DNA from 4 places in the Kitasatospora sp. NPDC088160 genome. Region 2 is predicted to be linked to each of the others. Evidence: riboswitches for the same ligand, from Rfam matches in the RefSeq annotation. Region 2 holds a riboswitch; each other region holds the start of a gene.
The links. Region 2 has a riboswitch for cyclic di-AMP ahead of ACIOGZ_RS08830 (M23 family metallopeptidase). Riboswitches for the same ligand answer to the same signal wherever they lie in the genome.

Region 1: it holds a riboswitch for cyclic di-AMP, as region 2 does, so the genes downstream of both, ACIOGZ_RS01530 (glycoside hydrolase family 16 protein) here and ACIOGZ_RS08830 (M23 family metallopeptidase) in region 2, are expected to answer to the same signal.
Region 3: it holds a riboswitch for cyclic di-AMP, as region 2 does, so the genes downstream of both, ACIOGZ_RS12435 (LysM peptidoglycan-binding domain-containing M23 family metallopeptidase) here and ACIOGZ_RS08830 (M23 family metallopeptidase) in region 2, are expected to answer to the same signal.
Region 4: it holds a riboswitch for cyclic di-AMP, as region 2 does, so the genes downstream of both, ACIOGZ_RS32615 (transglycosylase family protein) here and ACIOGZ_RS08830 (M23 family metallopeptidase) in region 2, are expected to answer to the same signal.

Annotation. Positions count from the first base shown of each region.
Region 1 covers NZ_JBIUSS010000001.1:361,555-367,253, reverse strand. The annotation lists gene aceB (malate synthase A) at 1-791, opposite strand, end outside; gene ACIOGZ_RS01540 (IclR family transcriptional regulator) at 980-1,777, shown strand; gene ACIOGZ_RS01535 (hypothetical protein) at 2,127-2,612, shown strand; gene ACIOGZ_RS01530 (glycoside hydrolase family 16 protein) at 2,632-3,966, opposite strand; cyclic di-AMP (ydaO/yuaA leader) riboswitch at 3,969-4,135, opposite strand; gene ACIOGZ_RS01525 (lipase) at 4,370-5,699, opposite strand, start outside.
Region 2 covers NZ_JBIUSS010000005.1:21,291-26,989, reverse strand. The annotation lists gene ACIOGZ_RS08850 (SpoIIE family protein phosphatase) at 1-128, opposite strand, end outside; gene ACIOGZ_RS08845 (PP2C family protein-serine/threonine phosphatase) at 211-1,341, opposite strand; gene ACIOGZ_RS08840 (TetR-like C-terminal domain-containing protein) at 1,563-2,132, opposite strand; gene ACIOGZ_RS08835 (alpha/beta fold hydrolase) at 2,198-3,025, opposite strand; cyclic di-AMP (ydaO/yuaA leader) riboswitch at 3,371-3,529, shown strand; gene ACIOGZ_RS08830 (M23 family metallopeptidase) at 3,542-4,375, shown strand; gene ACIOGZ_RS08825 (hypothetical protein) at 4,436-5,317, opposite strand; gene ACIOGZ_RS08820 (GNAT family N-acetyltransferase) at 5,360-5,699, shown strand, end outside.
Region 3 covers NZ_JBIUSS010000007.1:35,845-41,543, reverse strand. The annotation lists gene ACIOGZ_RS12450 (RidA family protein) at 1-293, shown strand, start outside; gene ACIOGZ_RS12445 (MFS transporter) at 371-1,585, opposite strand; gene ACIOGZ_RS12440 (DUF2470 domain-containing protein) at 1,765-2,484, shown strand; gene ACIOGZ_RS12435 (LysM peptidoglycan-binding domain-containing M23 family metallopeptidase) at 2,746-3,702, opposite strand; cyclic di-AMP (ydaO/yuaA leader) riboswitch at 3,705-3,887, opposite strand; gene ACIOGZ_RS12430 (MFS transporter) at 4,200-5,699, shown strand, end outside.
Region 4 covers NZ_JBIUSS010000025.1:7,960-13,658, forward strand. The annotation lists gene eno (phosphopyruvate hydratase) at 1-360, opposite strand, end outside; gene ACIOGZ_RS32615 (transglycosylase family protein) at 628-1,545, opposite strand; cyclic di-AMP (ydaO/yuaA leader) riboswitch at 1,551-1,718, opposite strand; gene ACIOGZ_RS32620 (cytochrome P450) at 1,929-3,224, opposite strand; gene ACIOGZ_RS32625 (SDR family NAD(P)-dependent oxidoreductase) at 3,500-3,925, shown strand; gene ACIOGZ_RS32630 (MazG family protein) at 3,943-4,971, opposite strand; gene mfd (transcription-repair coupling factor) at 5,043-5,699, opposite strand, start outside.

The DNA of each region.
Region 1 (5,699 bases), on a different contig from region 2:
GTCTCGATCAGCACGGTGGCGCGGACGGTGCCGTGCGGGATGCCGAGCGCGGCCTGGGCGTGGGTGAACACGTCGTTCCAGAGCCGGGCTTCGAGGTGGCTCTCGGTCTTCGGCAGGTAGAAGTACGGGCCGGAGTTGGGGTCCTCGGCGCCCTTGGCGAGCAGCCGGGCGGCGTTGTGGAAGAAGTACAGGCCGAAGTCGAGGAAGGCTCCGGCGACCGGGGCGCCGTCGACGAGCAGGTGGTTCTCGTCCAGGTGCCAGCCGCGCGGGCGGACCACGACGGTGGCGAGTTCGGCGGCGGGCTTGAGGGCGTACGCCTTTCCGGCGGAGGTGGTGAAGTCGATCCGGCCCTCGAAGGCGTCGATCAGGTTGATCTGGCCGCTGACCACGTTCTCCCAGGTCGGGGAGGTGGCGTCCTCGAAGTCGGCGAGCCAGATCCGCGCGCCGGAGTTGAGGGCGTTGATGACCATCTTGCGGTCGGTGGGACCGGTGATCTCGACCCGGCGGTCCTGGAGCGCGCGGGGCGCCTCGGCGACCTTCCAGTCGGCGGCCCGGACGTCGGCGGTGTCGGGGAGGAAGTCCAGCGTGCCGGCTCTGGCGATCTCCGCCCGGCGGGCCTTCCGCCCGGCCAGGAGCTCCTGTCGGCGCCCTTCGAAAGCGCGATGGAGGCCGACGACGAAGGCGACCGCCTCCGGAGTGAGCACCTCCTCCGCCCGGTGAACGCGCGGACCGGCGACAGTGACGACCGGAGCAGCGGGGGAGGCGCCGACGGGTCCCTGTTCTGTAGCCATGGGCAGGACACTCCTAAGCGGTTGAGCCTGGCGAAGGGAGCTCCGGTGGGAACTTCCTTGATCGGAACCCACCTGTCGGCGGGTTCGATTCTGTAAGGTGGAGACTAGTTTCCGCGATACAGAATTTCAACGGTTTGTTGATGTGATCGCCGGGACTCTACTCCTCCCCGACAGCGAAGGGAACGCCGGTGGTTTCGACCCCCGACACAGCATCGACGACCAGCCCGGACCGCGCGACCGGCGGCGTGCAGTCCGTCGAGCGCGCCTTCCAACTCCTGGAGGCGCTGGCCGACTCCGGCGGCGTGGCCACCCTCAGCGAGCTCTCCGCCAGCTCCGGCCTGCCGATGCCGACCATCCACCGCCTGGTTCGTACCCTCGTCCAGCAGGGCTATGTACGCCAGGACACCGCGCGTCGCTACACCCTCGGCCCCCGGCTGATCCGCCTCGGCGAGACGGCCGGCCGGCTGCTCGGCAGCTGGGCCCGCCCCTACCTGGCCGAACTCATGGAGGCCACCGGCGAGACCGCCAACCTGGCGGTGCTGGAGGGCGGCGAGGTGGTGTACGTCGGGCAGGTGCAGTCGCGGCGCTCGATGCGGATGTTCACCGAGGTCGGCCGACGGGTGCAGCCGCACTGCACGGGCGTCGGCAAGGCGCTGCTGGCCCAGCTCCCCGAGGACGAGGCGCGCGCCGTCCTGGGCCCCAACCCGCTGCCCGCGCACACCGAGTACACCGTCACCGACCCGCAGGAGCTGCTGCACCAGCTCGCCGAGGCTCGCGAGCGCGGCTACGTGGTCGACGACCAGGAGCAGGAGATCGGCGTCCGCTGCATCGCGCTCGCCGTACCGGGCGCGCCGACGCCCACCGCCCTGTCGGTGTCCGGCCCGGAGGCCCGTATCCGGGCCCTGGAGGAGCAGGCCGGCACGTCCTCGCTGGTGCCGGTGATGCACCACATCGCGACCCGGCTGGGGCAGGTCCTCGCACCCTGACCCGTCGCCACCGCCCGCTTCACGCACGGGAAGTCGATCCGGTCGACTTCCCGTACGTACGCTCCCCCGTTCGGGCGGACGCCGAGCGGGTTGCACCGGCCCCCGGCGCAGGCTCCGCCACCCTGGTGCGGACGCGGCCCGCAGCGGCGCGGGCGGCCGGGGCCCCGGGACAGGGTGGACGACGATGACGTACAGGCGTTCGACAATGCGAGGCGGGTCCGGGCAGGGCGGATCCAGGCGGGGCGGGTCCAGGCGGGGCGGGTCCAGGCGGGGCGGGTCCGGGCAGGCCAGCAGGCTCTGCGGATTCCGCGCGGCCTCGCTCGTCGCCGCGATGGCGGCCGGCTGTTCGGTGGCGACGCTGACCGCCGGCCCGTCCTGGGCGCTGCGGCGGCCCGAGCCCCGGCCGGCGGTGGACACGGCAGCCCCCACGGCGTCCCGCTCCGATCTGGAGGTGGTCCGGCTCGACCCGGACGCCGCCCCGCCCGGCGGCACCACCACCGTCCACGCCTTCATCGCCAACCGCGGCCCGGACACCACCGCCGCACCGTTCACCGTGCTGGTGACGCTGCCTCCCGGGGTCTCCCCAGTGGGCCCGTACTTCCCCGAGGACTGCGAGGTACGGCTCAACGGCCGACAGGTGCGCTGTGTCTTCCCGGCCGGACTGCCCCCGCTGCGCAGCGCGACCGCGCTGGTACCGGTGCACCTCTCCCCGGACCTGCGGATCGGCAAGCTCACCGGCGGCTCGGTCGCGGTGCGCGGCGTGGACGACCCGGACGAGGGGAACAACCGGCAGCCGTTCGACATCACGGTGGTCGAGACGGCTCCCGGTTCCTGACCCGGAAGCCCCGAAGGCCCTACCGGTACACGCGGACGTAGTCGGCGGCGAAGGTGATCGGGGCGGTGCCCTGCGGCGCCGGGTGGTACTTCCCCGCGCCGACCGACAGGTTGAGGATCAGGTACGCCGACCAGTTGGCGCCGACGCCCTTGCCGTCCGAGAACACCTTGGCGCCGTTGACGTACCAGTCCACCGAGGTGGCGCCGTAATAGGTGCCGATGGTCACCCACTGGTCCTTCGCGACGGCGCCGGCGTCGGTGTAGTACTTGGGGTTGCCGGGGTTGACGTGGTTGGTCAGCTCCAGCAGGTTCGGGTTGTCGGGGTGGTACTCGAAGGAGTCGACCTCCCCGTTGCCGTTCTTCCAGGTCCAGAAGGCCGGCCAGGCGCCGGAGCCGGACGGCAGCTTGACCCGGGTCTCGGCGTAGTCGCCGGTCCTGACCTGGAAGCCCTCGCTGGAGCCCTCGGTGGTCAGGAAGCCGGTGTTCCAGGCCTGCTTGCCGTTCTCCAGCGTGGTGGTGCCGGGCGCGGCGGTGAAGGTGGCGACCCCGTTCGCGACGCTGACGTTGTTCTTGTTCAGCAGGTCGAGCTTGTTGTCGTCCGGGTTGTGGTTGCCGTACTTGTACGCGGTGCTCTTGTCGCCGACCCAGCGCGAGCCCCAGCTGATCGGGCCGTTGAACTCGTCGGACCAGGTCAGCGACTTGCCGGCGACCGGGGATGCGGGGGTGCCGGCCGACGGGCTGGCGGTGGCGCTCGGGCTGCTCGGGCTCGGGCTGCTCGTCGGGGTCGGCTTCGCGGTGGGGGTCGCCGTCGGGGTCGGGGCGGGAGTCGGGGTCGGGGCGGGAGTCGGCTTCGTGGTGGGCGTCGGGGTCGGGGGCGGAGTCGGCGCCGGGGTGCTGGAGACCACCAGCTGCTGCGAGGCCAGGTTGTGCCAGGCCCCGCCGAGGTCCTGCCAGAAGCCGAACTGGGTGTACGTCCCGGCCGGCAGGGCGCGTGCGCCGCTGGTGAAGGACAGGCCGCTCGGGCAGATCTGCACATTGGAGGCGTTGCCCGGGAAGTCGAGGTTCGCACCGGCCGCGTTCCGGACGCCCACGCCGACGGTCTTCGCGGTGAAGCAGGCCGAGGAGTGGAGGGTCAGCGAGGCGGTGGCGGCCTGGTTGGCGACCATGGTCGCCGGGGCGAGCCGGTCCTGGGTGACGGTCGGGGCGGTGGCGGCCTGGGCGCCGGAGACGGCCGGCAGGCCGAGCAGTCCGGCGCCGGTGACGGCGAGCGCTCCGGTGACGGCGAGGGCGGCGTTGCGGCCCCGGTGGGAGGGGCGGGCGTGGCGCGGCGCGCGGCGCCGGGCAGGCTGGTGCATGGCAGTGTCCTCTGCGACGCCTGCGAGGTGAGCTGTCGGATTCGGGCTGAGGCAGCCCGGCCGCCGGTGGAAGCGGCTTCACCCCTAGCCACGGCCCGCACGCGGGAGCGTACGGGCCGGGCGCTGACCTTGGTTCCCCCGCTCCCGTCCGCTGTGGTGCTCGGTTGCCGGCCGGCGGGTGGACAGGACTCGGCGTCCCGGCGGCGGGGGTCCGCGAGGGCGGACGACGGTTGCAGGCTAGGCAGGCCGTCCGTGAACGGACAACCTGCTCGGGCCGGTTGTCGCACAGGTCACAGTGGTGTCGATCAACGACGCTGCGTGGTGGATCAGTTGGGACGGATCAGCGGAGCCGTCGAGCTGCCGAACGACGAATCGGCGAATCGGCGAATCGGCGGTCCACGGGTCAAGCGAGCCAGTTGTCGACCTGGCTCTCGGCCTCCGGTGCCCAGGCGAGTTCCAGGTGGTTGAGGCCGGTGAGCAGCCGGGTGCCGCCGATCGTCGCGATGCCGGTGGTGTCCAGGGCGCTCGCGGTGAACACGATGCCGTCGCTGGGCCCCCGGTTCTCGTTGAGCACGCCCGGGATGTCGGCGGACCCGCCCGCGAGCAGATAGGTGCGCACCGACGCGGGGACGCCCGCCTGTTGCAGCGGCGCGATCAGCGAACCGGCGTCGATCGCCGCCTGGATGCCCTGGCCGGAGGTGTAGAAGCCCTGGCCGCCGTAGTAGGTGGTCCACCAGTCCTGGGCGGTGCCGTCCACCCCGTACCGGCCGTCCCAGCGGGCGAGCAGCTGGCGCTGGCCCGGGTAGCAGTCGTAGCCGCCGGTGGGCAGCACGCCGAGGCAGGGCTGCGCCGTGTAGGTGCCGTAGCAGGTCATGTAGAGGTGCGGGGACGGCGCGTTGGCGGTGCCGCCGCAGGCCGGCCAGCTCGCGAGGTCGAACGACCAGCCGTGCGCGTACACGTAGTCGAGCCCGCCGTTCGGGCCCCCGAGGGTGATCAGGCGGCGCACGTCGCCCGCGTAGGCCCGCCCCCAGGACGGGCGCACCGAGGACACGTACGCCCGGGCGGCGACCTCGCCCTTGCTCCAGGCCACCACGTCCACCTGGGGGACGCCGAGGCGGGCCCGGATCAGCGCGACGGCGTCGCCGACGGCCTGCGCCTGGAGCAGGTTGTCGCCCTGTTTGTGGGCGAAGCCGATGGCGAACACCCGGTGGCCGGTGCCGGCGAGGTACTGGGCGAGGCCGGTGGACGGGCAGGCGGAGGCACCGCAGGTGCCGCTCTCCCCCGGGTTCGCCCAGGCGCGGTCGGCGTTGTCGTTGGCGCCGTGGACCAGCAGCACGGGGGTCGGACGGCTACCGGTGTCCCAGCCGGTCGCCGAGTACAGCAGGAAGCGGCTGGAGGAGGGCTGGCCGGTGCCGCCGAAGTACGTCCGGCGGGCGCCGTCCTGGTCGCCGCGGCCGTCGGCCGGGTACTGCTCGGTACGGAAGCCGGGGGTGGTGTCGAGGTAGCGCTCGACCTTGGCCCAGCCGTTGCCGGGGGCGGGGAAGGCGGCTTCGAGGGCGAGCGGGGCGGTGGCCGCCTGGGCGGCGGTCTGGGCAGTGGCGGTCTGGGCGACGGTGGCCTGGGCGGGAGTGGGGGTGCCGAGGAGCAGCGCGGCGAGGGTGAGCAGGAGGGCGGACAACGCGGTGGGGGTGCGTCTGACGGCGGTGGGGGTGTGCCGCACGGGAGTGGGGGTG
Region 2 (5,699 bases):
AGTTCGGTGGCGCTGGTGCAGCCGAGCAATAAGCGCACGCAGCGCATGGGGCTGCGGGCGGTGGGACTGCTGCGCGGCGTCCGGCTCTCGTCCTCGGAGGGGGGAACCCACGGAGAGCTCAGGTCCATCGGATACCCGGCCTTTCCGCTCTCGGGGGGTGGGTGCCCTCTGGGTGCCCGAACGGGCACTTAATTCTTAATACCTTATTTCTCAAGCGGGTGCTGAAGCGGGTGAATGGTGACCCAGACGGCGCACCAGCACCAGCGTCCGGTCGTCCGCCGCGTCCCGCGCCACCGTCCGGACCAGCCGCTCCGCCGCACCCCGGGTGAGCTGCTGCTGCGTCCGCCACGGCCGCACCACGGGCTCGGCCGCCGCCAGCAGCCGACCCACCCCCTCGTCCAGATCCCGACCCGGCACCTCCACCAGGCCGTCACTGAACAGCAGCAGCGAATCGCCCCGCCGCAGCCGCCCCGACACCGCCGGATACAGCGCGCCCGACACCAGCCCCAGCGCCGGGCCGCCGTGCCCCGACCGCGCCCAGCCGCCGCCGTCCGCCCGGCGGAACTGCGCGGGCGCCGGATGGCCTGCGTTGAACAGCAGGTAGTCGCCCGTCGCCGGGCGCAGCGCGAGGTGCACCGCCGTCGCGAAGTCGTCCTCCCAGCCCATCCGCACCAGGTGGTCGTTGGCCGCCGGCAGGAACGCCTCCGGCGGCACCCGCCCCAGCAGCATCGCGAACGCGCCCGACAGGTGCGTCGAGCGGGCCGCTGCCCGGCTGCCCTTGCCCGACACGTCCACCAGCAGCAGCTCCAGCAGATCCTCCTCGGGGCGGTGCGCGCACAGCAGGAAGTCACCCGAGAACGAGGTGTCGCCGGCCGGCGCCAGCGCACTGTCGAAGTGCCAGTCGAGCAGCCGCTCCGGAAGCCGGGCCAGCGTCCGGGTGTGCTCGGCCAGCTCCAGCAGCATCGAATCGCCCTGGGTCCCGCGCAGACCCAGCCGGTGCCGGAACCGGTTCGCGGCCAGCACCGTCACCGCGGTCGCGGCCAGTACCAGCGTCACCCCGATCCGCACCCCGAGCGGATCCCGCACCACCGCCCCCAGCACCCCGCCGGCCAGCGCCGCGCACACCAGCACCAGCAGCTGCCCGCGCCGCAACAGCAGCCCGCCGACCACCAGCGGCAGCACCAGCGCCGACGGCGGCCAGCTGTACGGCAGCACGATCGGCAGCACGCTCAGCACCGCGGTCACCCCGAGCAGCACCCCCAGCGCGTACCGCGCGGCCCGGGCGTTCCCGTCCAGCAGCCGCAGGTACCACCGCCGCGCCCTCGCTATCGGTGCGGGCACGTGGACCTCCGCCAAGGGGTCGGCGGTCCCCTGTCATGACCACCAGTCAGCCCGGCCACACTAACCCGTCCGGCCCCACCACCCCCAGGCCCGCTGCCTGCCCGCCGCACGGGAAGTCGGCGGGTCCGACTTCTCGCGCACGCCTCACCCGGTGCGCCGGCCGTTCCGTCGTCGTGGGAGACCGGGTGGGTCGTGCCGCGGCCGGTGCGGTGGCCGGCGTCTCAGGGGGTGGGCCAGGTGCGGAGCCCGGTGGTGAGGAGGGTGATGAGGCGGCTCTGGGTGGTGGCCAGGTCTTCGGCGAGCTGGAAGCCGCCGCCGATGGAGAGGGAGGCGAAGCCGTGGGCGACGGAGCGGACGGTGCGGGCGGCGTGGATCGCCTCCGCGCCGTCGAGGCCGTACTCCCGCAGGACGGCGATGATCACCCCGACGAGCCGTCCGGCCGCGCGGGTGAGGTCGTCGTCCGGCTGCGGGGCCTGCGGGAGGGCGTTGTAGCGGTGCGGGTACTCGGTGGCGTACGCGTGGTAGGCGCGCAGGACGGTGTCGACGGCGTCGTCGCCGCTGCGGCCGACGGCGGCCTCGGCGAGCCGGTCGGCGAGTTCCTCGGTGACCCGGACGGCGATGAGCCGCCGCAGTTCGGCGAGGCCGCCGCTGACGTGCTTGTACAGCGACGGGGTGGCGACCCCGGCCCGGGCGGCGACGGCGGCCAGGGTGAGGGCGTCGGCGCCCTGCTCGTCGATGAGGGCGATGGCGTGGTCGACGACCTGCTCGGGGGTGAGTCCTACTCGGGGCATGGTGTGGGCTCTCCGTCGGTGGAAGGCGTACGTGGCGTGGCGGGGCTGACGTGGGCGGGCGGGGCTCAGGCGAGTTCGGCGAGGAAGGGCAGCAGGGCGTCGGCGGTGGCCTGCGGGTTGTCGGCCATCGGGTAGTGCCCGGATCCGTCGATCATGACCTTCCGCGCGTTGAGCGCGATGGCCTGCCGGTCGGCGACGGCTTCCGGCTCGGGGAAGTCGGGGTCCTTGCTGCCCATGATGACGAGCGAGGGGCAGCGCACGGCCGCGGTCCAGCCGACGGGCGCGGAGTCCCCGCTGACGTGTCCGCGGGTGGCGGTCTTGCGGCCGGGGGTGCGCATGGCGGCGACGAGTCCGGCCACGTACGGGTCGAAGTCGGCGGGCTTGGCGCCCGGGTAGGCCAGCTTGCGGTGGTAGAGGCCCCAGAAGGCGGGCGAGTGGACGGTCAGGAAGCCCATGACGCGGAGGGCGCCGCGCATGAGGGCGCCGGGCGGGGGGTTCTCGATGAAGGCGTCGATCAGGGCGATGCCGGCGACCCGCTCGGGGGCGTCGCCGGCGGCCTTGACGACCGTCGCGCCGGTGTAGGAGTTGCCGACCAGGACGGCGCGGTCGATGCCGAGGTGGTCGAGCAGGGCGAGGACGTCGGTGGCGATGGCGGCGGGGGAGTAGTCGTCCCAGATGATCGAGGATTCCCCGAAGCCGCGCAGGTCCATGGTGATGACCCGGCGGCCGGCGGCGGCCAGCAGCGGGCGGAGGTGCCGGTAGGCGGCGCGGGTGTCGAGCATTCCGGGGAGCAGCACGACGGGGGCGCCGTCGCCCTGTCGGGTGTCGTCGTAGGCGAGGCGGCCGCCGGTGACGTCGAGGTACTGGGTGGTGGGGGCGCTGGTGGCGTTCATGGTGGGCCTCCGGAGGGTTGCCGGTGCGGGGCTTCGGCGCTGCCGCCGATAGCCATAAAGCTAAGGCTAATAGCCTTAGCCGTCAAGCCCTCGCGCCCTGCGGAGCGGGGGAGGCTGGCGGGGGGTGCGCGGATGAAGGGCCGTTCGTTGACGTCCGATCACGTGAGGTGGCGTCAACGGTGCTCAAGGGGGTGCAGGGGCGTCCAAGGGGAACAAAACGCCCGTCGTGCCCCGGAGTGCCCCGCCCGTCTCCGGTCGTCCCGGGCGAACGGCTTGGAATCAGGGCCTCCTAGGATTAACGTTTGATAACGCAGCGCGGTCGTCAACGCCGTACCCAGACGGCACCGTGCGCCGTCGCCTAATCCCGCCGACCGGCCTCCGGGCAGGTCAGGGAGCCGGGGAACCACGTTCCTTGGGGTGAATCGGCGGGGCTCCGGCCCGGCCGTAGGAGACCTTCCTGCTCCGAACCCGTCAGCTAACCCGGTAGGCGCGAAGGAAGGAAAGGAGCGCGCCTCCGTGGCGTCGACGCACACTCCGGCACACCCGGCCGGCCTCGCAGCAGGTACCCGGCTCCTCGACCACCCCGGCCCGGACGGCCCCGAGTACGCGGGCCCGGAGGCCGAGACCAACCGGCACCGGATGCCGCGTCAGGTCCGTGGGGCCTCCCCGCTGCTCGGCGTCACCGCCGTCGCCGCCACCCTGGGCGCCACCGGCTTCGCCTCCGCCACCCCGGCCGCCGCCCCCGCCATCGAGACCCCGGACGAGACCCCGGTCGCCCTCTCCGCCGACCCCGGCCTCGCGCTCGCCGCCCGCATCCAGCTGCAGGCCGACAGCCAGCGCACCGCCGCCGAGGAGGACGCCCGCGTCCAGGCCGCGAAGGAGGCGGAGGCCAAGGCCGCCGCGAAGGAGGCCGAGGCCAAGCGGGCCGCCGAGGAGGCCGAGCGGGCCAAGGCCGCCGCCCTCACCCTGCCGGTGCGCGACTACCACCTCACCGCCCACTACGGCCAGAGCGCCCGCTACTGGGCCCACCTGCACACCGGCCTGGACTTCGCCGCGGACACCGGGACCCCCGTCTACGCGGTCGGCCAGGGCACCATCACCTCGGCCGGCTGGTCCGGCTCGTACGGCTACCGGATCGTCGAGACCCTGCCCGACGGCACCGAGATCTGGTACTGCCACCTCTCCTCGATCATCAAGGGCTCCGGCAAGGTCGGCTCCGGCCAGCAGATCGGCAAGGTCGGCGCCACCGGCAACGTCACCGGCGCGCACCTGCACGTGGAGGTCCGCCCCGGTGGCGGCGCCCCCGTCGACCCGGAGACCTGGTTCCAGCAGCGCGGCGTCAACCCCTGACGCACCCGCGAAGCCCCGGCCGCCGGAACCAGAAGGCACCGCGGCCGGGGCTTCGCCGCGTCACTCCTGCGCCGGGTCTGCCAGCCCGGCCAGGTACGCGTCGATCTCCTCCTGCCCCGGCTCCGGCGCGAGGTCCGGGAACTCCTCCACCAGCAGTCGCGGCAGCCCGGGCACCGTCCACTCCCCGTACAGGTCGAGCGCGGCCTCCACCGCCGCCTCCTCGAACGCCCCGAAGTCCCCGGCCAGTTCGTCCGGCATCGGCCGGCCCAGCGCGGTCAGCTCGGCCAGGTTGCGGTAGCTGCGCCGCATCAGGCCCTGCTCCAGCAGCCGGCGCGCGCCGTCGGTGGCCATGCCGACCGAGATCACCCGGGTCGGGCTCCAGCCCTGCTCGTCCACCTCGTCCAGCCAGCCGGTCTGCGCCAGTGCGGCGAACACGGCCAGCCGCTCCTCCTGCGCCAGCTCCCGGAAGCCGGTCAGCCACTCCCGCACCGCCTCCGGATCCGCGACGTCCGCCCCGTACGCGTGCAGCAGCAGCGCGTACAGCCGGGGCCAGGTCACCAGGTCGGCGCGGCGCAGCAGCCCGGCCGCGACCTCGCCCTGCCACTCGGCCTCGGCGTGCAGCCGCTCCTGGCGCTTGGCGTTGAGCCGCTTGGCGGCCCGCTGGTGGTCGGTCAGCAGCCGGACGGCGGCGCCGTACGCCAGCGGGTCCGCCTCCGGTTCGGGTTGGACGTACAGGTAGAGCCGCTCGTACAGCAGGTGCTCCACCGCGTTCGAGGTCAGTTCGGGCCAGCCGTCGTGCATCCTGCCCTCGCCCAGCTCCAGCAGGGCCAGCACCGCGCGCAGCGGCGCTTCGGCCACCGGGGCGCGGTCCTCTTCCGCCGCCCAGGCGAGCAGGTCGGAGGCCCTGGTGCGCGGGGCGAGCCGCAGGTCTTCGTCGTTCATAGCTCGAACGGTAACCGCTGGCCGGGGGTAGGGTCGGCTGCCATGGTCCCCGTACGACTCACCGGCCCCCGGCTGGCCATCCGCGAGTATCACCACACCGCCGGCGACGTGGACGCGCTGTACGGGCTGTTCAGCGACCCGGAGGTCACCCGCTACCTCCCCTTCGAGCCGCGCGACCGTGAAACCTGCGCCGACCAGATCGAGCTCTACCTGGAGGAGGCGATGGCGCCGGAACGGGACACCTACCGGCTGGCCGTCACCCGGCGCGACGACGCCGAGGACCCGGTGGACGCCGTGCCGATCGCCCACGCCTCCCTCACCCTCGGCAAGCACCGCTCCGCCCACCTCGGCTACGTGCTGGGCCGCGACGTCTGGGGCCGCG
Region 3 (5,699 bases), on a different contig from region 2:
CGGCGACCGGCGAGTACCTGTACCACGGCGACGTGAAGGCGCAGACCCGGCGCACGCTGGAGAACGTCAAGGCGATCGTCGAGGCCGGCGGGGCCACCATCGAGGACGTGGTGATGTTCCGGGTCTACCTCACCAAGCGGGCGGACTTCCCGCTGATGAACGAGGTGTACGCCGAGTTCATCGACGAGAACATCAAGCCCGGCGGCGTGAAGCCCTGCCGCACCACGATCTTCGTCGAGCTGCCGCAGGAGCCGATGCTGGTCGAGATCGACGCCCAGGCCGTCGTCGCCTGAGACACCGTCGAGCGGCCCGACCACCGCAAGGGCCCGGACGCGCACCAGGCGTCCGGGCCCTCCGCCGTCCCCCTCGCTCACCGCCCCGCGGGCACGCCCTGCTCGGCCGGGGCCCCCGAGCGCGCCACGACCCGCCCCTCGCCCGCCGCGCCGCGCCGGTCGAGCGCCGCCGCGAACACCGTCACACCGAGGGCGACCGCGGTGAGCAGCCCGCCCACCCAGTTCGGCGCGTCGTAGCCGAGGCCGCCGGAGATGACCAGCCCGCCGAGCCAGGCGGCCAGCGCGTTGCCCAGGTTGAACGCGGCGATGTTGGCGGCCGAGGCCAGCGTCGGCGCGCCCGCCGCCTGGTCCATGACCCGCTTCTGCAGCGGCGCGACGGTCGCGAAGCCGAACAGCCCGATCAGCGGGATGAGGACGATCGCGGCCGGCTTGCTGTGCGCGGCGAAGGTGAAGGCGAACAGCAGCACCGCGAGCACCGCGAGGATCACGGTGAGGCTGCGCATCAGCGCGCGGTCGGCGAACCAGCCGCCCAGCAGGTTGCCGACGAACAGGCCGACGCCGAACAGGAAGAGCAGCCAGGTGACGCTGCTCGGGGCGAAGCCGGCCAGTTCGGTCATCATCGGCGTGATGTAGGTGAACATCGCGAAAATGCCGCCCCAGCCGAGCACGGTCATGGCGAGCGCGAGCCAGAGCCGCAGGGTCCGGAAGACGGCCAGTTCGGGGCCGAGCCGGGCGGCGCCCGCCCGCGGCTGGACGGGCACCAGCGCCGCGATCCCGGCGAGGCCGAGCAGGCCGAGCCCGGCGACGACGTAGAACGTGGAGCGCCAGCCGAAGTGCTGGCCGAGCAGGGTGCCCATCGGGACGCCCAGCACGTTGGCGGCGGTGAGGCCGGTGAACATCAGGGCGATGGCGCCGGCCCGCTTGTGCGGGGCGACCAGGTCGGCGGCGACGACCGAGCCGATGCCGAAGAACGCGCCGTGCGCGAAGGCGCTGACGATCCGCCCGATCATCAGCAGCCCGAAGGCGGGGGCGACGGCCGCGATCAGGTTGCCCACCACGAACAGGCCCATCAGCGTCAGCAGCATGCCCTTGCGGGGGGCCCGGGTGCCGAGGATGGTGAGCAGCGGGCCGCCGACCACGACGCCGAGCGCGTAGCCGGAGATCAGCAGACCGGCGGTGGGGATGGAGACCGAGAAGTCGCCGGCGACCTCGGGCAGCAGGCCCATGATCACGAACTCGGTGGTGCCGATACCGAAGGCGCTGATCGCCAGCGCCAGGAGCGCGAGGGGCATGAGGGACCGCTTTCCAGAGAGAACCGTTGCGCATGCAACTACCAGCGTCGACAATACGAGACACCCGCGGGTACTTGCAAGCGCCACCTATCCCCGACGACAGCAATCCCGGCCACGCCACTTGCCACACCCTCGAGCGGAGATTAGGTTAGGCTCACCTAACTAACTGGAGGTCCGTCATGAGCCTGCCCGCCGGCGACGCCGAGGTGCCCGAACCCACCACCGCCGAGCGCGTCCAGAGCCTGCTCAGCGCGACCTCCTCGCTCACCGTCCGCGCCTTCGGCGAACACCACGACCTCGACTCCCCGGTCTCCGTCCACGGCTCCCGGCTGCGCCTGCGCGCCCGACTGGGCGACCCGCTCGCCACCGCCGCCGCCCGCGCCACCGACGGACTCGCCGTCGTCCTGGACGTCACCGACATCTCCCCCGTCGCCGTCCGCGACCGGATCCGCGCCCGCCTCACCCTGGCCGGCCGACTGCACCTGGCCCACCTCGCCGACGACGGCCTCAGCGTCCACCTGCGCGTGGACGTCGCCCACGCCGTCCTCGCCACCCCGTACGGCACCGGCGCGCTCACCGCCGGCGACCTCGCCCTCGCCACGCCCGACCCGCTGGCCCGCTACGAGGCCGCCATGCTCACCCACCTCGCCGACGACCACGCCGACGCCCTCGCCGTCCTCACCCGGCTGCTCGACCCGGACCTGCTCGCCCAGCACCCGGAGGTCCGCCCGCTCGCCCTGGACCGCCACGGCCTGGTCCTGCGCCTGGACCACCCGCACGGCCACCGCGACGTCCGCCTGGTCTTCCCCGAACCGGCCGCCGACACCGAGGACTTCGGGCAGCGGATGCACGAGCTGCTGACCGCCGCCCAGCACGGGCTGCCCGCCCACCGGCTCTGAACCGGCCCGCCAGACCGTCGGCCTGACTCGTCGCCACTTCGCCTCGGGGGCAGCCGGCAAGGCCCGGAAACGACAGCGGCCGGCCCGGCTCGCGAGAGAAGTCTCGCGAGCCGGGCCGGCCTGGGCGTGTCCCGCGCCCATGTCCACTGCTGCGGCGATCACCCGGTCGAGCGGTCACCCGACATGACCATCCCGGGCGGTCGATTCGCCCCGTAGCAGCGGTGGTTCCTCATCCGGCAGATCCGGCACATCCGGTACGGGTCAGAGCGCGACGCCGTGGGCCCGCAGGTAGGCGACCGGGTTGATGTCCGAGCCGTACTCCGAGCCGTTGCGGATCTCGAAGTGCAGGTGCGGGCCGGTCACGTTGCCGGTCGCGCCGGAGAGGCCGATCTGCTGTCCGGCCTTGACGGCCTGACCGATCTTCACACCGATCGAGGAGAGGTGCGCGTACTCGGCGTAGTGGCCGTCGGCGAGCTTGATCTCGACCTCGTTGCCGTAGGCGCCGCCGTTGCCGGCCTTCACCACGACACCGTTGCCGACGGCGCGCAGCGGGGTGCCGGTGGAGGCGACAAAGTCCTGGCCGGTGTGGTGGCCGGAGGCCCACATCGAGCCTGCCACGCCGTACGCGGTGCCCAGCTTCGGGCCGGCCAGCGGGGCGACGAAGGCCGAAGCGGCGGCGACCGGCACGGCGGTGACCACGGCGGACGGCGCGGCGGTCTGCAGCTGGGCCTGGAGCTGGGCGGACGGCTTGGCCGCCTCGGTCCGGACCTCCGGCTGGGCCTGCGGCTTGGCGGTGGTGGCCGGCGCGGCGTCCTGGGCGGACGGCTGGGCGGGCTTCGCCGGGGCAGCGGGCTTGGCCGGGGCGGCCTGGCCGGCGATCACGAGCCGCTGACCGGGGAAGATCAGGTCCGGGTTGCCGCCGACGACCTCACGGTTGTGGTCGTACAGCGCCTGCCAGCCGCCGTCGACGTGCTGGGCGTCGGCGATCCGGGACAGGGTGTCGCCGCTGACGACGCGGTAGCTCTCCTGCGACGAGGCCTGGGCCTGGTCGGCGGGAGCGGCGGCCGGGGCGGCGGTGACCGCGGCGGCCGGCGCGGGGTGGGCCTGGGCGCTCATCGCGGTGACGAGCGGCAGGGCGAAGGAGACACCGGTGACGGCGGTGGCGATCCCGATGCGGGCGGCGCGGGGCAGGGCGATACGACGAGCCTGTGCAGGCATGGAATTTTCCTCTCCGACGCCTGCGAGGTGAGCTGTCGGGTTCGGGCTGGAGTTGCCCGGCCGCACATGCGGCTTCACCCCTAGCCGGCCCTGGATCCGGGTACGCGAAAGCGTGCCGTTTCCGGTCCGGCGACTTACCTGTGGGTCCCCCGCTCCTGCCGTACAGAGTTCGGTGCGAGCCACCGGGCAGCGGCAGGATTCGGCGTTCCACCCGGTGGATCCGTCCGGACTGGCCGGGCGGTCGCTGAACTAAAACCCATCCGTTCGGGTGAAGCAATGTCGATCACTTGAACCGGCAACAACCCCCCGAGCTGCGGTGACCCTCCGAATGATCGGCTGCACCGTACGTGCACAATCCATTCACCCGGCGCCACTGATCCACGACGCTGCGCCGATTCCGCCACCGCTGCGCACCCGCCCGCTCACGCACCGCGCACCCACCGACACACCCCCCGGTGACCCTTGTCACGTACGCCCCACGGGCGCAGGATCGGCCCGTGGCCACCTCCGAAGCAGGAACACTGCGCCTGGGCACCTCGCGGGGACGCTGGGTCCTCCTCGCGACGGTGCTCGGCTCCAGCATGGCGATGCTCGACGGCACCGTGGTGAACGTCGCGCTGCCCCGCATCGGCACCGATCTCGGCGCCTCCCTCGCGTCCCTGCAGTGGACGCTCAACGCCTACCTGCTCACCCTGGCCGGACTGATCCTGCTCGGCGGCGCGCTCGGCGACCGGTACGGCCGGCGCCGGGTCTTCCTGATCGGCGTGCTCTGGTTCGCCGCCGCCTCCGCGGCCTGCGCCGCCGCCCCCACCATCCACGTGCTGATCGCCGCCCGCGCCGTCCAGGGCATCGGCGGGGCGCTGCTCACCCCCGGTTCGCTCGCCATGCTGCAAGCCGTCTTCCACCCGGACGACCGCTCGGCGGCGGTCGGCCTGTGGTCGGGCCTCGGCGGGGTGTCGGCCGCGGTCGGCCCCTTCCTCGGCGGCTGGCTGGTGGACGGCCCCGGCTGGCGGTGGATCTTCCTGCTGAACCTTCCGCTCGCGGCCGCCGTGGTCGCGGTCACCTCCCGGTTCGTCCCCGAGAGCCGGAACGAGAGCGCCGTCGGCCGCTTCGACGTCCCCGGCGCGCTGCTCGCCGCGCTCGCCCTCGGCGCGATCACCTACGCGCTGACCGCCGCCGGGGAGGGCCTGTCCCCCGCGGTCTGGCTCACCGGCGCGATCGGCCTGCTGCTCGGCGCTGCCTTCATCGCGGTCGAGCGCCGCGCCGCCGAGCCGATGCTGCCGCTCGGCCTCTTCTCCTCCCGGCTGTTCACCGCCGTCAACCTGGTCACCCTCTGCGTCTACGCGGCGTTCAGCGGGGTGTTCTTCCTGCTGGTGGTGCAGTTGCAGATCGTCTCCGGCTTCTCCCCGCTGGTCTCCGGCCTCGCCCTGGTCCCGATCACCGTGCTGATGCTGACCCTGTCGGCGCGCGCCGGGCGGCTGGGCAAGCGGATCGGCCCCCGGATCCCGCTCACCGTCGGTCCGCTGCTGTGCGCCGCCGGGGTGCTGCTGATGCTGCGCACCGGCCCCGGCTCCTCCTACTGGGCGGACGTGCTGCCCGCCGTCACGGTGCTGGGCTGCGGGATGACCCTGTTGGTCGCGCCGCTGACGGCGACGGTGCTGGCCGCCGTCGAGGTCCGGCACGCGGGCATCGCCAGCGGCGTCAACAACGCCGCCGCCCGCGCGGCCGGGCTGCTCGCGGTCGCCGCGCTGCCCTCGCTCGCCGGGCTGAGCGGCGACGCCTACCGGGTGCCGTCCGCGGTGGACTCGGCCTTCCGCACCGCGATGCTGATCTGCGCCGGGCTGCTGGTCACCGGCGGTCTGACGGCCTTCGCCACCGTCCGCGGCAACGTGCTCGCGCCGGTGGACCGCCCGGTGGCCGAGCCGGACTGCGAGTGGGCCTGCGGCACCACCCCGCCGCTCGACCCGGGCCACGTCCACACGGACGAGGGCCCCGCC
Region 4 (5,699 bases), on a different contig from region 2:
GTGCGCCACGGCCAGCGAGACGCCCAGGATCGCGTTGGCGCCGAGCGAGGACTTGTCCGGGGTGGCGTCCAGGTCGAGCATGGCCTGGTCGATCAGGCGCTGCTCGGTGGCGTCGTAGCCGACCAGCTCCGGGCCGATCTGCTCGATGACGGCCAGGACGGCCTTCTCCACGCCCTTGCCGAAGTAGCGGTTCTTGTCACCGTCGCGCAGCTCGAGCGCCTCGAAGGCGCCGGTGGAGGCACCCGACGGGACAGCGGCACGGCCGGTGCTGCCGTCGTCGAGGCCGACCTCGACCTCGACCGTGGGGTTGCCACGCGAGTCGAGGATCTCACGGGCTACGACGACATCGATGGACGGCACGAGGCATCTCCTTGCGGAAGCAGGGTCCGGCTGACGTTGGGTGCTGCCGGCGGGACGATTGCGGAGTCGTTACGACCAGAGCCTAACCGCCCCGGCCCCCGGGGCCGCGCTGGCCTCGGTCCCGTCTCAGCGTGTGGCCCGGCTACCCACCGGTAGTTCACCTGCTTGCCCGATCGAAGCGGGCGAATACGGGGGAATGCGGGCGAAGGGGGACAGGTCCCGTCCCCCTTCGCCCGCAGGGCGCGGGCCGTTCAGGGCCCGGGCCGCTCAGCCGAGGTGCAGCACCTGGCCGGGCATGATCAGGTTGGGGTTGCCGCCGACGGTGCCGCGGTTGCCGTCGTACACCGACTGCCAGCCGCCGGACACGCCCTGGGCGGCGGCGATCGTCGACAGCGTGTCGCCGGCCCGGACGGTGTAGTCGTGACCGCCCTGCGCGGCGGCGGGCTGCGCGGCCGGGGCGGACTGCGCGGGCTGCGCGGCGCGGGGCGCGTACTGCGGCTGGGCGGCGGGCTGGCCCGCGTACTGCTGGTAGACGCTCTGGTGGCTGGTCCAGTACCAGGCGCCGTTGTTCTGGTACCAGTACACCTTCGCGTCGGCGTCCCAGCCGGCCTTGCCGGAGAAGCCCTGGGTCTGCGGCTGCGTCTGCTGCGGGGCCTGCTGGACGGGCTGCTGGGCGGCCGGCTTCGGGGCGGCCTGCTTGACCGGCTGCTGGGCGGGCTTCGGGGCCTGCGCCTGCTGGGTCGGCTTGGCGGCGGACTGCTTGGCGGGCTTGGCGTCCGTGGAGGTGTCCACGGAGGCCGGGGCGCCGCCCTTGCTCAGGCCGGCCTTCTGGGAGCAGACCGGCCAGGCGCCCGGGCCCTGCGAGGCCAGCACCTTCTCGGCGACCGAGATCTGCTGCGCCTTGCTGGCCTGGTTGGCCTGCGGGGCGTAGGAGGTGCCGCCGTACGCCTTCCAGGTGCTGGGCGTGAACTGCAGGCCGCCGGAGAAGCCGTTGCCGGTGTTGATGCTCCAGTTGCCGCCGCTCTCGCACTGGGCGACGGCGTCCCAGGTGGAGGCCGGGGCGGCGGAGGCGCCGGTGGCGGTGAGGAGCGGCATCGCGAGTCCGACGCCGGCCACACCGGCGACGGCGATGGCCTTCTCGGTCTGGGTGCGACGGCGGTGGCGGCCGGTTCCAACGAACAGCATGAAGAGGTCCCTCTCCGCACGCCTGCGAGGTGAGCTGTCGGGTTCGGACCGGGAGGTGGCCCGGCCGCCGAAAGCGGAAACGATTCCGCTCGGGCGGCTTCACCCCAAGCCGTCGGGGAACGGCAACAAACCTGGTTCCCCCGCCCCTGCCCAGGGTCTGGTCGGTTTCCCGTGACGCGGCGGGCAGGATTCGGCGTTCCGCGCACGAGGTCCGCAGCTGCGAACTCCAGGGAGAGTAGACAGATCATCAGACCAATAACAAGCTCATATCACCGATATCACACACAAATTACGGCGCGTGGTCAATCGCCTACCAACGGCGGCGGTATGTCCGGATTAATGCGGGTTCAGGCCTGGCTCCACGGGCCGCCGGAGACATGCCGTCAGCGTGTCGGGGCGTCGGTCGGCGTGCCCGGCGGCGCGTGCGGAGAGCAGGTCTCCGGAGTGAATTCGACCGGGAGTTCCCGCAGGCCACGCATGATCAGGCCGCCCCTCCAGCGCAGGTTCTCCGGGTTTTCCGCGAGCCGCAGGTCCGGCAGCCGGGAAAGCAGCGTGGCCAGTGCGCTCCGCCCCTCCAGGCGGGCCAGCGGGGCGCCGATGCAGTAGTGGATCCCGTGGCCGAAACCCAGGTGCGGATTGTCCGTGCGGGCCAGGTCCAGGGTGTTCTCGTCCGCGAACCTGGCCGGATCGCGATCCGCCGCGGCCAGCACCACCAGCACCGGATCGCCCACCGGGATGTCCACCCCGCCGATCGACAGCGGCCGCGTCGCGAAACGCCACGTCGCCATCTCCACCGGCCCGTCGTAGCGCAGGAGTTCCTCGATCCCGGTCTCCAGCAGCGCCGTCTCGCCGCGCACCACCGACTCCTGCAGCAGCCTGCGCTGCTCCGGGTTGCGCAGCAGCGCGTACGTGCCGTTGCCGATCAGGTTGACGGTCGTCTCGAACCCCGCGAACAGGAGGATGAACGCCATCGCGGCGGCCTCGTTCTCGTTCAGGTGCTCGCCGTGGTCGCTCGCCCGGATCAGGCCCGAGATCAAGTCATCACCCGGATCCGCCCGCTTGCGGTGGATCAGCTCCAGCAGGTACGCCCGCATCCGCTTCACCGCCCGCCCCACGCCGCCGCGTTGGCCGCCGCCGTGCCGGATCATCATCCCGGCCCAGTCCCGGAAGTCGTCCTGGTCCTCGGCCGGCACGCCCAGCAGGTCGCAGATCGCGTAGATGGGGAGCGGGAACGCGAACTCGTGGATCAGGTCCGCCGAACCGCGCTGCGCGAAGCCGTCGATCAGCCGGTCCGTGAGCTGCTGCACCCGCGGCTCGAACTCCGCCACCCGGCGCGGCGTGAACGCCTTCGACACCAGCCGGCGCAGCCGGGTGTGGTCCGGCGGGTCGATGTTCAGCAGATGCGTCATCAAGTCCGCCTGGCGTTCCCCCGGAATTCCCACCCGCCCGGTGCGGTGCGCCTGCTCGCTGTGGTGCGCCGGGTTCTTCGACAGCCGGCCGTCCGCCAGCGCCTGCCGAGCGTCCGCGTAGCGGGTCACCAGCCAGGCCTCCACCCCGCTCGGCAGCGTCGTGCGGTGCACCGGGGCGTGCTCGCGCAACCAGGCGTAGGCGGGGTACGGATCGGTGGCGAACTCCCAGGTGAAGAGCTGCGGGGCGGCGGGATCGGGCTGCACTGGCATGCGTCGACCGTATCCGGTGGGTCGGGGCCGCACCGCCTCCGGCGGACGCGACCGGCGGGGCCGGATCGTCAACACCCGGCGGACGGCCCGCCAACGCTCCGTGGACGCCCCGTGGACGGTCCGTGGACAGCTCTTGGACAGCTCTTGGCCGGGTGGCGGGCGTGACCCTGGTCACCTGAGGGGTAATCCCTGTTGCGGAGGGTCAGGACCTGCCTACGATCCTCCGCAGAAATCGTGGGCGCCGGTGCGGTGTCGCCCACAGGGAGGAGCAGACCATGCGGGTCAGCGGGGCAGTCGTCGTCATCGCGGTACTCGACGGCGGATCGGGAGCCGAGCTCGCCCGCCGGTTCGCCGCCGCCGGCGCCGCCGGAGTGCTGATCGCCGACCAGCGTGCGGGCGTCGCCGAGGACCTCGCCACCGAACTCGACCGGCCGGGCTGCCCCGTCGTCGGCGTCGGCGGCGACATCCGCCGCCCCAGCGACGTCGCCGCCCTCGTCGACACCGCCGAGAAGCACCTCGGCCCCATCGACCTGTTCTGCGTCGCCGGCCCCGACGGCGAGCGGATCGTCTCGCTCGCCGAACTGCCCGCCCGCCTCGACCTCGAACGCCTCGCCGAACTCCTCGCCCTCGTCGGCGAGGCCATCGGCGAAGTCGTCCCCCGGCAGCGGCGGCCGATCGAGAACACCGCCACGGCCGCCTGAGGCCCTGCCCGGGCCCGCTACTCGCCGACCGGCCCGAGGCCCTCGGCCGCGCGCACCGCGTCCCGGTAACCGCGCGCGGCCGAGCGCAGCGCCGCGTCCACGTCCACCCCGGCGTCGTGCGCCCGCTGCGCCACCGCCAGCAGCAGCCGGCCCGCCGACTGCGCCGTCAGCTCCGCCGGCAGCGCGTACGGCTCGTCCGGCACGCCCGCGAAGCCCGCCCGGCGCACCCGCGACACCAGCTTCGCCGCGTACGCCAGCGACGGCAGCCCGGCCGGCACGCCGTCCAGCACCGACTCCCGGTCCGCCTTCTCGGCCGCCTTCAGCTGCTCCCAGTTCGCCTCCACCTCGGCGGCGCCCTCCGCCTCGACGTCCCCGAACACGTGCGGGTGCCGGTACATCAGCTTCTCGACGATGTCACCGGCCACGTCGTCGATCGAGAACGCCTCCGCCGGGTGCTCCTCGGCGATCCGGGAGTGGAAGAACACCTGGAGCAGCACGTCGCCCAACTCCTCGCGCAGCGTCTCCCGGTCCCCCTCCTCGATCGCCTCGACCAGCTCGTACGCCTCCTCGACCAGGTACTTCACCAGGCTCTCGTGCGTCTGCTCGGCGTCCCACGGGCAACCGCCCGGCGAGCGCAGCCGGTCCATCACCGACACCAGGTCCAGCAGCCGCGCCCCCGGCAGGTCGTACGACCCCGGCAGCACCTCGATCTCCGGCACCTCACCGGCGTGCTCCACCGCCAGCCGCGCCAGCGCGTCCGTCAGCCCCGGATCCCCGTCCGGGCTGCCCAGCCACACCGTCGGCCCAGCCCCGCCCGGCTGCCCGGTCAGCAGCCGCGCCAGCGCCGGTGCCGACCCCGCCGCCACGACCTCGACCTCCACCCCGGCCTGCCGCACCGCCGCCACCTGCGGATGCCCCGCGTCCCCCGCCAGCACCCGCCCCGCCGACCGCAGCGCCTCCCACGCCGGCCACGCCAGCAACCCGGGGGCCACCCGGTGGGTGGTCGTCAGCAGGATCAGCTTCGCGTCCGGAACATTCGTCGTCACACCCCGAACCTACCCGCCGCCCGCCCGGGGCGGGGACGGGCCCGACGGGACCCGCCCCTCCCGCCGGGGTCCTACTTCTTCGACCCCGCCAGGTCGTCGAACATCGCCGACAGGAACTCGCTGCACCAGCCCAGCAGCTCCCGCCCGACCAGCGGCTTGCCGCCGATCCGCCCGGTGCTCGGCCGCGGCACCAGCAGCTGCTGGGCGGCCGCCTTGACCTGGCTGCGCGGGTAGAGCCGGTTCAGCCGCAGCTGCTGGGACTCCCGCAGCTCCACCGGCCCGAACCGGACGTTGGCCCCCTGGAGGGTGATGTCCGCGATGCCGCACCGCCGGGCGTACAGCCGCAGCGCCGCGACCAGCAGCAGGTTCTCCACCGGCTCGGGCAGCTTGCCGTAGCGGTCGACGAGCTCGTCCCGGACCTGCTGGATGTCCGCCTCCGAGTTGACCGCCGCGATCGAGCGGTACGCCTGCAGCCGCAGCCGCTCGCCGGGCGCGTAGTCGTGCGGCACGTGCGCGTCGACCGGCAGCTCGATCTTCACCTCCAGCGGCTCCTCCTCCGGCTCGCCGCCGTTCGCCAGCGACTCGCGGAACTCGGCCACCGCCTCGCCGACCATCCGCATGTAGAGGTCGAAGCCGACGCCCGCGATGTGCCCGGACTGCTCGCCGCCGAGCAGGTTGCCGGCGCCGCGGATCTCCAGGTCCTTCATCGCCACGTACATGCCGGCGCC